3 regions of the Cohnella sp. genome follow, and region 1 is predicted to be linked to each of the others. Evidence: predicted binding sites of a transcription regulator. Region 1 holds the regulator's gene; each other region holds the start of a gene.
The links. The regulator Rex, encoded in region 1, represses fermentation and respiration genes when NADH is low (regulators of the CRP and FNR family bind a similar motif). The targets are predictions, from matches to a motif close to TTGTGAAATATTTCACAA.

Region 1 (3,277 bases):
GCGACTGATGCTCCTGGCTGTTCTCGTTCCAGTAACGGATTTCCCACGCGGGCTGACCGCTGAACCAGGCCGGCATGATCCGGATCGGTTCGCCGGGATGTTCCGCCGCGAACTTGGCCAGCATTTGCTCCTCGGTCAAATTTTCGCTCGCTTTCCGGCGCACGATTTCATTCGGAAGCTGGAACAGCGTCCACCGCTCGCCTTCGGCGTCTTCGCCGGTCACGATCCACACCGTCTCCTGCCAGGTATGGGGAACGGCATCGAACACTTTGACCAGTTCCCCCTGCTGCTTGGCGATCCGGATCGCCTCGTTCTCCGCGCGCCGGTAATCCGCGTCGGCCGAACGCACGTAAAGCACGAACGAGACGGCGACGAACACGACGAATCCGGCAATAATGACGAGCCACCGGCCGAGGGTAAGGGAAGGAAGCGCCCGCTTGCCTTCGTTCCGGTTCATGCTCATGCCCGCAGCCCCCGGTAACAGCGCTCCGCCTCGGCCATGATTTTCTCCTCGTCGAGCGTCGTCAGCTTGCCGTCCCTCAGCAATGGCTTGCCGTCGACCCATACGTGGACGACGTCCGAACCTCTGGCCGAGTAGACGAGGTGCGACACGTAATCCGTGCGCGGCACGAAATGAGCCTGCGCGATATTGACGGCGATGATATCCGCCTTAAGGCCGGCCTTCAGTTGGCCGGTAACGCCCTCCAGCCCGAGCGAGCGGGCGCCGTGCAGCGTGGCCATCCGCAGCGCCTCCGTGGCCGGAACGACCGTAGGATCGCCGCTTACGCCTTTGTGCAACAGCGCCGCGGTCGTCATCTCCTGGAACAGGTCGAGATTGTTGTTGCTGGCCGCGCCGTCCGTGCCCAGCGACACCGTTACGCCCGCCTTGAGCAGATCGGGCACGCGGGCGACGCCGCTCGCCAGCTTCAGATTGCTGATCGGGTTATGCGATACGGCAACCTTCCGTTCGGCCAGCAGGGCGATCTCCTCGTCGTTCAGATGGACCGCGTGAGCGACCAGCGTCGGCCTGCCGAACACGCCGAGACGATCGAGATGCTCGACCGGACGGCAGCCGTAATCGCGCACGTTCTGCTCGACCTCCGCAAGCGTCTCGGACATATGCGTATGCATCGGCAAATCCAGCTCGTGCGCCGCTTCCACGAACTTCACAATATAATCCGGAGGACAGGTGTACGGCGCATGCGGCGAGATCATCACGTTAATCCGTCCGTTCGCCCCGCCGTGCCAATCGCGCGCGAAGCGGATCGCGTCCTCCAGCTTCGCCTTCTGCACGTCCTCCGGGCACAGGCCGATGACGCCGCGCGTCAGGCTGGCCCTCAGTCCGGACGTCTCCACCACTTCCGCGACGCGGTGCATCTGGTCGTACATGTCGACGAACGTCGTCGTTCCGCTCTTGATCATTTCCGCCGCGGCCAGCGCCGAGCCCCAGATCACGTCGTCTGCCGTAAACTTCGCCTCGGTCGGCCACATATGGTTTTGCAGCCAATCCTGCAGAACGAGGTCGTCGGCCATTCCGCGCAGCAGCGACATCGCCGCGTGCCCATGCGTATTCACGAGTCCCGGCATGAACAGCAGTCCCTTGCCGTCCAGCGTCTCGGTCGCCGAATCGATCTCCTCCCGCGGAGCTTCTCCCTCGCCGAGCGCGGCGATTTTGCCGTCCTCTACGGCAAGCCAGCCTTGAAATACCGGCAATTGTTCGTCGATCGTCACGAACGTGCCTTGTTTGATTAACAACCGGGTCATTGTTCCTCGTCCCCTTCCGACTCTTCCTCGTTCTGATCGTCCATGTAATAGGCCAAGCTAAGCAGCTCGGCGGTAAAATCGGCGTTGTGAATGCGCACGCCGGGCGCGGCCTTCAGCACGACGGGGGCGAAATTAAGCAAGCCGCGAATGCCCGCCGCGACGAACCGGTCGGCCACGTTCTGCGCTTCCCCCGCGGGAACTGTGATGATTCCGACCGCGATATCCAGCTGGCGAACCGTCTCGGTCAAATCCTGCATCGGCTGCACCTTGAGGTGATTGATCGAGGTGCCGGCCTTGCTCATGTCGGCGTCGAACACGGCCACGATCTTCATATTGTCCTTGATATACATATTATAATTGCACAAAGCGCGCCCCAGGTTCCCCGTTCCGACCAGGGCGACGTTCATCGTTTTGTCCAATTTCAAAATTTGCCGGATCTTCTCGATCAGGTAATCGACGTTGTAGCCGACTCCTTTGCGGCCGAATTCTCCGAAATAAGCCAGATCCTTGCGGATTTGCGCCGGATTGAGGTCCAGCTTCTCCCCCAAGTCCTGAGAGGATACGGTCTGTATGTTGCTGAGACTGAGTTCGTTCAAATAACGCAAATAAATCGGCAGCCTCCTGACGACGGCTTCGGAAATTTTGATCGGCTTCATCGCATGTCCCCTCTCTCTTGCGTCGCGGATAATCTGTCTTGTTCGTCCGCGTCCGACTGCAGCCACTGCCGGATTCTGGAGGTCATGCCGGCCAGCGGCAAATGCTCCATCTTCGGACCCGGCAGCGAATACAGAAAGTATTTGCCGTAATTCGTGTCGATCACTCTCGTATCGTACAAAATGACGATGCCCTTGTCGCTCGCCGTGCGGACGAGGCGGCCGAACCCCTGCTTGAACTTGATGACCGCCTGCGGCAGCGACAGCTTCATGAACGGATTCTGGTTCTCGGCCTGCAGCTTCTCCGACTTCGCTTCCGCCACCGGATGGTTCGGCGGCTGGAACGGCAGTCTGACGATCGCCAGACACGTCAGCGCGTCGCCGGGCAAGTCGATGCCTTCCCAGAAGCTGCTCGTGCCGAGCAGCACCGAGGCGGGCTGCTTCATGAACTGCTGCGTCAGCCGGCTTCGGCTGCCGTCGTCCACCCCTTGGCCGAGCACCTGAATGCCGGCCTGCTCCAGACTGTCCTTGAGCGGGCCGTAGACGTGCCTCAGCATCCGGTAAGACGTGAACAGCACAAGCATTCTGCCGCCCACCGTCAGCGCCGTTTCGTGCAGCGAACCGATCAGCGCCTTGACGAAAGCCGCCTCTCCGTCCCTGCCCTTGATCGCCGGAAAATCCCGCGGAATCAGCACGAGCGCCTGCTCCCGGTAACGGAACGGAGACGGCAGCATCGCCGTTTTGAGACGGCCTTTCTTCTCCGCGTCGATCAAGCCGAGCTGATCGGTCACGTATTTGAACGACTTGTCGATCGTCAGCGTCGCCGAAGTCATGACGACGCTCGCTTTCTTGTCGAACAT
Region 2 (3,277 bases), on a different contig from region 1:
TGGCCGATTACGTGCCGGAGCTGTTCACGAACCTCGGGATCGAGAAGAACTTCGAAGTGTTATCCAAGAAAATGCCGGGACAAAGCTTCTGGCTGACTTTCCTAACTTCCATCATTCCGTTCATCATCATGTTCGTTCTGTTCTTCTTCCTGATCAATCAGGCGCAGGGCGGCGGCGGCAAGGTGATGAACTTCGGCAAGAGCCGCGCCCGTCTTTATAATGAAGAGAAAAAGCGGGTCACGTTCGAGGACGTCGCCGGAGCGGACGAGGAGAAGCAGGAGCTCGTCGAGGTCGTCGAATTCCTGAAGGATCCCCGCAAGTTCGCCGCGGTCGGCGCGCGCATTCCGAAAGGCGTGCTTCTCGTAGGGCCTCCGGGTACCGGTAAAACGTTGCTGGCCCGCGCGGTTGCCGGGGAAGCCGGCGTGCCGTTCTTCACGATCTCCGGTTCGGACTTCGTGGAGATGTTCGTCGGCGTCGGCGCATCCCGCGTACGGGACTTGTTCGAGAACGCGAAGAAAAACTCGCCTTGTATCATCTTCATCGACGAGATCGACGCCGTCGGTCGTCAACGGGGCGCAGGCCTCGGCGGCGGACACGACGAGCGCGAGCAGACGCTGAACCAATTGCTCGTCGAGATGGACGGCTTCGGCGCCAACGAAGGCATCATCATCGTTGCGGCGACCAACCGTCCGGACATTCTTGACCCTGCTTTGCTCCGTCCGGGACGTTTCGACCGTCAGATTACGGTAGACCGTCCGGATGTGAAAGGCCGCGAAGCGGTGCTGAAAGTTCATGCCCGCAACAAGCCTCTGAACAAAGACGTCAAGCTCGGCACGATCGCCAAGCGGACGACCGGTTTTACCGGCGCCGATCTGGAGAACCTGCTGAACGAAGCGGCGCTGCTGGCCGCTCGCCGCAACAAGAAGGACATCGCCATGATCGAGGTCGACGAAGCGATCGACCGCGTTATCGTCGGTACCGAGAAGAAGAGCCGCATCATCAGCGACCGCGAGAAGCGCATCGTCGCTTATCACGAAGCGGGTCACACGATCGCGGGCTACTTCCTGGAGCATGCCGACACGGTGCACAAGGTTACGATTATTCCACGGGGCAAAGCGGGCGGATACGTCATCATGCTTCCTAAGGAAGATCGGATGCTCGTCACCAAGCAGGAGCTGCTCGACAAGGTCACGGGCTTGCTCGCGGGACGCGCGGCCGAGGAAATCTTCATCGGAGAGATCGGCACCGGCGCTTACAGCGACTTCAAGCAAGCGACGAGCATCGTTCGCGCGATGATCATGGAATACGGAATGAGCGAGAAGCTCGGCACGATGCAGTTCGGCAACTCGCAAGGACAGGTATTCCTTGGCCGCGACATCGGACACGAGCAGAACTATTCCGATAAGATCGCGTACGAGATCGACCAGGAGATGCAGAGCATCACTCGCGACTGCTACGACCGGGCCAAGAAGCTTCTTACCGAGAAGAGCGCAGAGATGCATCTGATCGCGAAGACGCTGCTCGAGGAAGAGACGCTCGATCTGGATCAGATCAAGTCTCTGATGGAGAAGGGCGCCATCGTAGTCGACAGCGGGGAAGGCGGATCGAGCTCGGAGGAATCCCATGCGGAGCCGGTTGTGGATACGCTGGGCAACGTCAAGGTTCGGATTCAAACCCGCGAGGACGGAGACCCGTACCCGTCGGGCTTGGATTTGCGCAAGGGAGACGGCGACTCCGAAGAACCGAAATAATCGGATAAGAAGACGGGATGCACCGCGCTGCAGCAGCGCGCGGGAGCATCCCGTTTTTTTGTGAAAAATCCGTTACAGATCAATTGACAGTCCTATCCCGCAAGTGTAAATTAAGTGTTAATGAACGAAGTGCTTTTCGTCCACAATAAAGACAGCATTCCCGCCATGTTTGTGCATTGATTCACAAACAACGGTAGTCAAGGGAGGAGATTTCGCATGGAGGCCCTGGCCTTGGAGCGTAAAGCCGAGCAGAACCGCGAACTGCGCGAACGGCTGATGCAGCTCAAGAAGGAACGCAACGCCATTATCCTCGCCCATTATTATCAGCGAGATGAAATACAAGAGGTCGCGGACTTCCGGGGGGACTCGTTCCTCCTCGCTCAGAAAGCCGCGTCTACGGATGCCGACGTTATCGTCTTTTGCGGGGTTCATTTCATGGGCGAGAGCGCCAAAATCCTCGCTCCACACAAGACCGTGCTCGTCCCCGACGAACGCGCGGGCTGCCCGATGGCCGACATGGTCAATCCGATCGGCTTGCGGGAGCTCAAGGCGAAGCATCCGAACGCGAAGGTGGTCACGTACATCAACTCGTCCGCGGACGTGAAGGCCGAGACCGACATCTGCTGCACGTCGGCCAATGCCGTGAAGGTCGTCAATTCGGTCGATGCGGAGGAAGTGATCTGGTGTCCGGATAAGAACCTCGGTCACTACGTCTCCCAGCATACCGACAAGAAGATGATCATCTGGGAAGGCTACTGCAACACTCATGACATGCTCACGATTAAGGACGTCGTGGAGATGCGCGCGAAATATCCGAACGCTCAATTCGTCGTACACCCCGAATGCCGCCCGGAAGTGGTGGAGATGGCCGATTTCGTAGGCAGCACGACCGGCATTCTGAAATATTGCCGCGAATCGAGCCATGACGAATTCATCGTCGGAACGGAAGACGGCACGGGATACCAGCTTCGGCTCGACAGCCCGAACAAGAAGTTCCACTTCGCCTCGAAGTTCCTGGTGTGCCCGAATATGAAGGTGAACAACCTCAAGAAGGTCGTCAAAGCGTTGGAGACGATGCAACCGGAAATCTACGTGCCGCAGGACGTTGCGGACAAAGCCCGTTTATCGCTGGAGCGCATGCTGCTGGTCAAGTAATCGACCGGCCGCCTGCGCTACTCTATTGTCGGAGTGGGAGACGAATACCATTATGATTCCACGATACGTTGTCGATTTTGATCTGGACAAGCTTCCTCGCGTAGAGACGGACGTCATCGTGATCGGGGCCGGCATCGCCGGCCTTTTTACGGCGCTTAAATCGAGTGAGACGCAGCGGGTTCTCATGATCACGAAGAAGTCGCTGTTCGACAGCAACACGCGGTACGCCCAGGGAGGCATCGCCGCCGTCATGTCGGACGACGATTCTCCCGAATTTCTCGCGCAGGATACGTTGATCGCCGGAGCCGGTCTCTGCGAGTCCGCGGCGGTGGACGTTCTCGTCCACGAAGGTCCTCAGGGCGTTCAGGAGC
Region 3 (3,277 bases), on a different contig from region 1:
ACCGACAAGCTCACCCATCTGCCAGGCCAACTGCGCGGTTGGCGGGTAAGGACGGCCCTCTGGCCCGAAGACGACCGCACAGTCGCCCGCCAGGAAGACGTCGGGATGGGACGTGGATTGCAACGCTTCAGTGACGGTTGCGCGGCCGCGATTGACTTCGATGCCGCAATTGGCGACGAGCGAGTTGCCTTGAACGCCGCCGGTCCAAACCAACGTGTTTGTATCGATCGTCCGGCCATCCTTCAAGGTTACCGTCTGGCCTTTCACTTCGGTGATCGGAAGGCTCGTCAGGAATTCCACGCCGCGCTTCTCCAAGCTGGTCACGGCCCGTTGAATGAGCTCCGGCGAGAACATCGGCAGAATAGTCGGCATCGCTTCGACCAGGTATAGCGAAATATCCGTAAAATCAACGCCGTTCTGGCGGCAGATGGCCGGCAGCTCGTCGGCCAGTTCGCCTACTAGCTCCACGCCGGTCAGACCGCCCCCTCCGATGACGAACGTCGCGTCCGCTCTGTTTTTCGACTGGGCATACGCCTTGATCCGTTCCTTCACATGGACAAAAATGCGATTCGCATCCGACACCGATTTCAGGATGAGACTATTCTCTTGCAGCCCCGGAATGCCGAAATAGTTCGTTTCGCTTCCCAGAGCAAGCACCAACGCATCGTAACGATAGGAGGAGCCGTTCGTCAACGCCACCTTCTTGCCTTCGACGTCGATCGATTGTACTTCCCCTACCGCGATATTGACTTGTTTGCCCTTAAGCAATTTCTCCAGGGGAAGAGCTACCGCTTTCTCCGACACGTTGCCTGCGGCCAGCCGATGCAGCTCCGTAATAATCTGATGCGTGCCTGCGCGGTTGACGACCGTAATGTTCGCCTCGCCGACCGTCAAATGCGCTCTTGCCGACAGGGCGCTAAGCAAGCCGCCGTAGCCGCCCCCGAGAATCAAAATTTCTTTGCTCATCTATAGTCCTCCGTTCTTCGCCTGTGTGTGGGTCGTCTTAGTTCTGACCTTGTTTTCTCTCGCCCAGGATGTTCAGATAAGCTTGGCTGAAGCGAAGCATTCTTTGCAACTCCGGATCCTTCAGCAGCTTCAACATGCCGAATACTCCGATCGTTTCGTTGCTGGTGTCCGCTCTGTCGCTCGCTTCGATTGCCGCGGACGCGTATTCCTTTACTTTCTCGCCCAACGGCTTGGCGACTTCCTGAATGCCGCCGACGATATCCTGAATCAGCACGCGATCCGCGGCCACCTTCTGGGCGACATCGTAAATATTCGTCAGCACGGACATCATCTCGGCCAACTTCGGCAATTGATCCACCAAGACGGTAATCGCTTGCTGCACTTCCGGTTTCATCAATTGATCCAGCACATCCAACTTGGCAGCCGCTTCGGATACGGCCGTCTCCCGCTCGACATTCGCTACAGTCGCTTCGGACATTCTGTTTCCTCCCCTAGGTGATGTCATAAATCCTAATTCAAGCATTAATTGTGAATTAAATCACATTTATATCTATATTTTATCTCATTAACGACATTTCGTATAGGTAATCCGGCGGAACCCTGAAGATAAAATATGCGGGCGATGAACGCGGCGCATTTCTATTAACCTTCAGGCTTGCGCTTCAACAGCTGTGTCTGTGCCTTCACCGATAGCGGAATACTCACGTCCCCCTCCAGTAACGTAACCTTAACTACTCGTAAGCTTCTATCTAAAGATGTAATTTTCCGCGTGTTCACGACGGTCCCCCGATCCGTTTTCCGTTACGCAAATACGTACCAGGGCACAAATTATTATATGGTACGTTTTTGCGTATAGTCAATGAGAAGTTGGAGTGAGGCACTTGGCCAAAAAAGTGGTTGTCAAAATATCCGATTTAATCAAACAACGCGGAATATCCTTGAGGGAGCTTTCACGCTTGTCCGATGTTCGTCACGCCGCCTTAAGCGAGCTTGCCAACGGCAAACGCGCCAACATCAACTTCTCCCATATTGAAAAAATCGCCGATGCTCTGAGCATCAGCGACATTCGGGAGATTATTGATTTCGTTGAGGTAGATGATTTCGAACACGGATAACTCGGCGATTTTCGGAATCCTAATAATCCTCCCTAATCAAAAGATTCCGGTACGGATACTTGCTGAACTTATAATCAAACAACAAAGCAAACCCCGAGCTTTCAATCGAAACCGACTTCAAAGCAGGAGTACGGACGTACAAGCGGATCATCCGAGCTACGACTCTGGCATCCCGCCGACGGATAGCTCTGGCTAGCGCCAGAGCAAAAGTACGGCAGCTAGCGAGCTTACGATACAGAGGCAGCACGCTGCGAGCGATGGAGCGGTGTGCCCGCGTCTCGAAGAAAAATCGGACGGAGCCGGGAGGAATTGTCGTTCCGTTCGTGAAATGAACGCCGGACCGGGGAAACGGAAACGTGATGAAATAGCCTATACCATTAGTGCCGAGCTCATCCCCAAGGGATGGCGATACTAGCCGCAGCAGCTTCTGCATACGCTCCAGATCGCCTGACTTCACCACCTTGCTCCACTCGGCGGCATATGCGGGACGATTAGCAATTGCTTTATAGAAAGGCAGCATCGCTTTGGATACGCTGATCAAGACGTCCGCCGTTATCCACCGCTTTGGCTTAACCCTTTTAACCATAGAAGCACCTCACAGATGGATGTCTTCCTCCATTCTATGAACGATTGCCTATACACGCTTGGGCTGTGCCGCTGCTTCTCGATCCCTCCTGATTTTTCAAGAACGACAAAAAACACCGCGCATGCAGAATTAAGCTGCGTACGCGGTGCTTCCACGACTGATTCGTTTCCAATATTTCGCACACAAGATCATACTTTAAGCTGGTTAGGGCTCGTATTCTCTATCGTTGCAAGCATTTTTTCACTTCTCACCATTTCGGCTTTGCATTGGGGACAGATGGGAACGATGGAAAACGTGAAATTATCTCTCATCCAGCCCTTGCAGTTCTCTCCGGCGCACATCCAAATGGCGGTGATCTCTTCCGGCAGCTCTTCCAACGGTCTTTTCCGAGAATAATACAAGTACATTCCCACTTTCTATTTTGAAATGGATGCCGCGGTAAAGAAAGTGCCCCAAACCTTGGTTCGGGGCACGTTCTTATTTACAGCTTGACGACATTCTCGGCTTGCGGGCCGCGGTTGCCTTGAACGATGTTGAATTCGACTCGTTGACCTTCGTCCAATGCTTTGTAGCCGTCGCCGACGATTGCGCTGAAATGAACGAATACGTC

Region 2: nadA (quinolinate synthase NadA) is a predicted target of Rex. The motif match lies at 1,921-1,938, and genes of this name have one in related genera.
Region 3: ACESLM_RS21930 (DUF1641 domain-containing protein) is a predicted target of Rex. The motif match lies at 1,493-1,510, and genes of this name have one in related genera.

Annotation. Positions count from the first base shown of each region.
Region 1 is NZ_JBEPYQ010000076.1:12,236-15,512, forward strand. It holds gene ACESLM_RS22030 (cell wall elongation regulator TseB-like domain-containing protein) at 1-463, opposite strand, end outside; gene ACESLM_RS22035 (amidohydrolase) at 460-1,764, opposite strand; gene ACESLM_RS22040 (redox-sensing transcriptional repressor Rex) at 1,761-2,420, opposite strand; gene dinG (ATP-dependent DNA helicase DinG) at 2,417-3,277, opposite strand, start outside.
Region 2 is NZ_JBEPYQ010000062.1:18,510-21,786, reverse strand. It holds gene ftsH (ATP-dependent zinc metalloprotease FtsH) at 1-1,751, shown strand, start outside; gene nadA (quinolinate synthase NadA) at 1,968-2,906, shown strand; gene nadB (L-aspartate oxidase) at 2,959-3,277, shown strand, end outside.
Region 3 is NZ_JBEPYQ010000075.1:27,624-30,900, forward strand. It holds gene ACESLM_RS21925 (NAD(P)/FAD-dependent oxidoreductase) at 1-966, opposite strand, end outside; gene ACESLM_RS21930 (DUF1641 domain-containing protein) at 1,004-1,444, opposite strand; gene ACESLM_RS21935 (helix-turn-helix domain-containing protein) at 1,848-2,081, shown strand; gene ACESLM_RS21940 (hypothetical protein) at 2,101-2,622, opposite strand; gene ACESLM_RS21945 (cold-shock protein) at 2,856-3,074, opposite strand; gene ACESLM_RS21950 (cold-shock protein) at 3,149-3,277, opposite strand, start outside.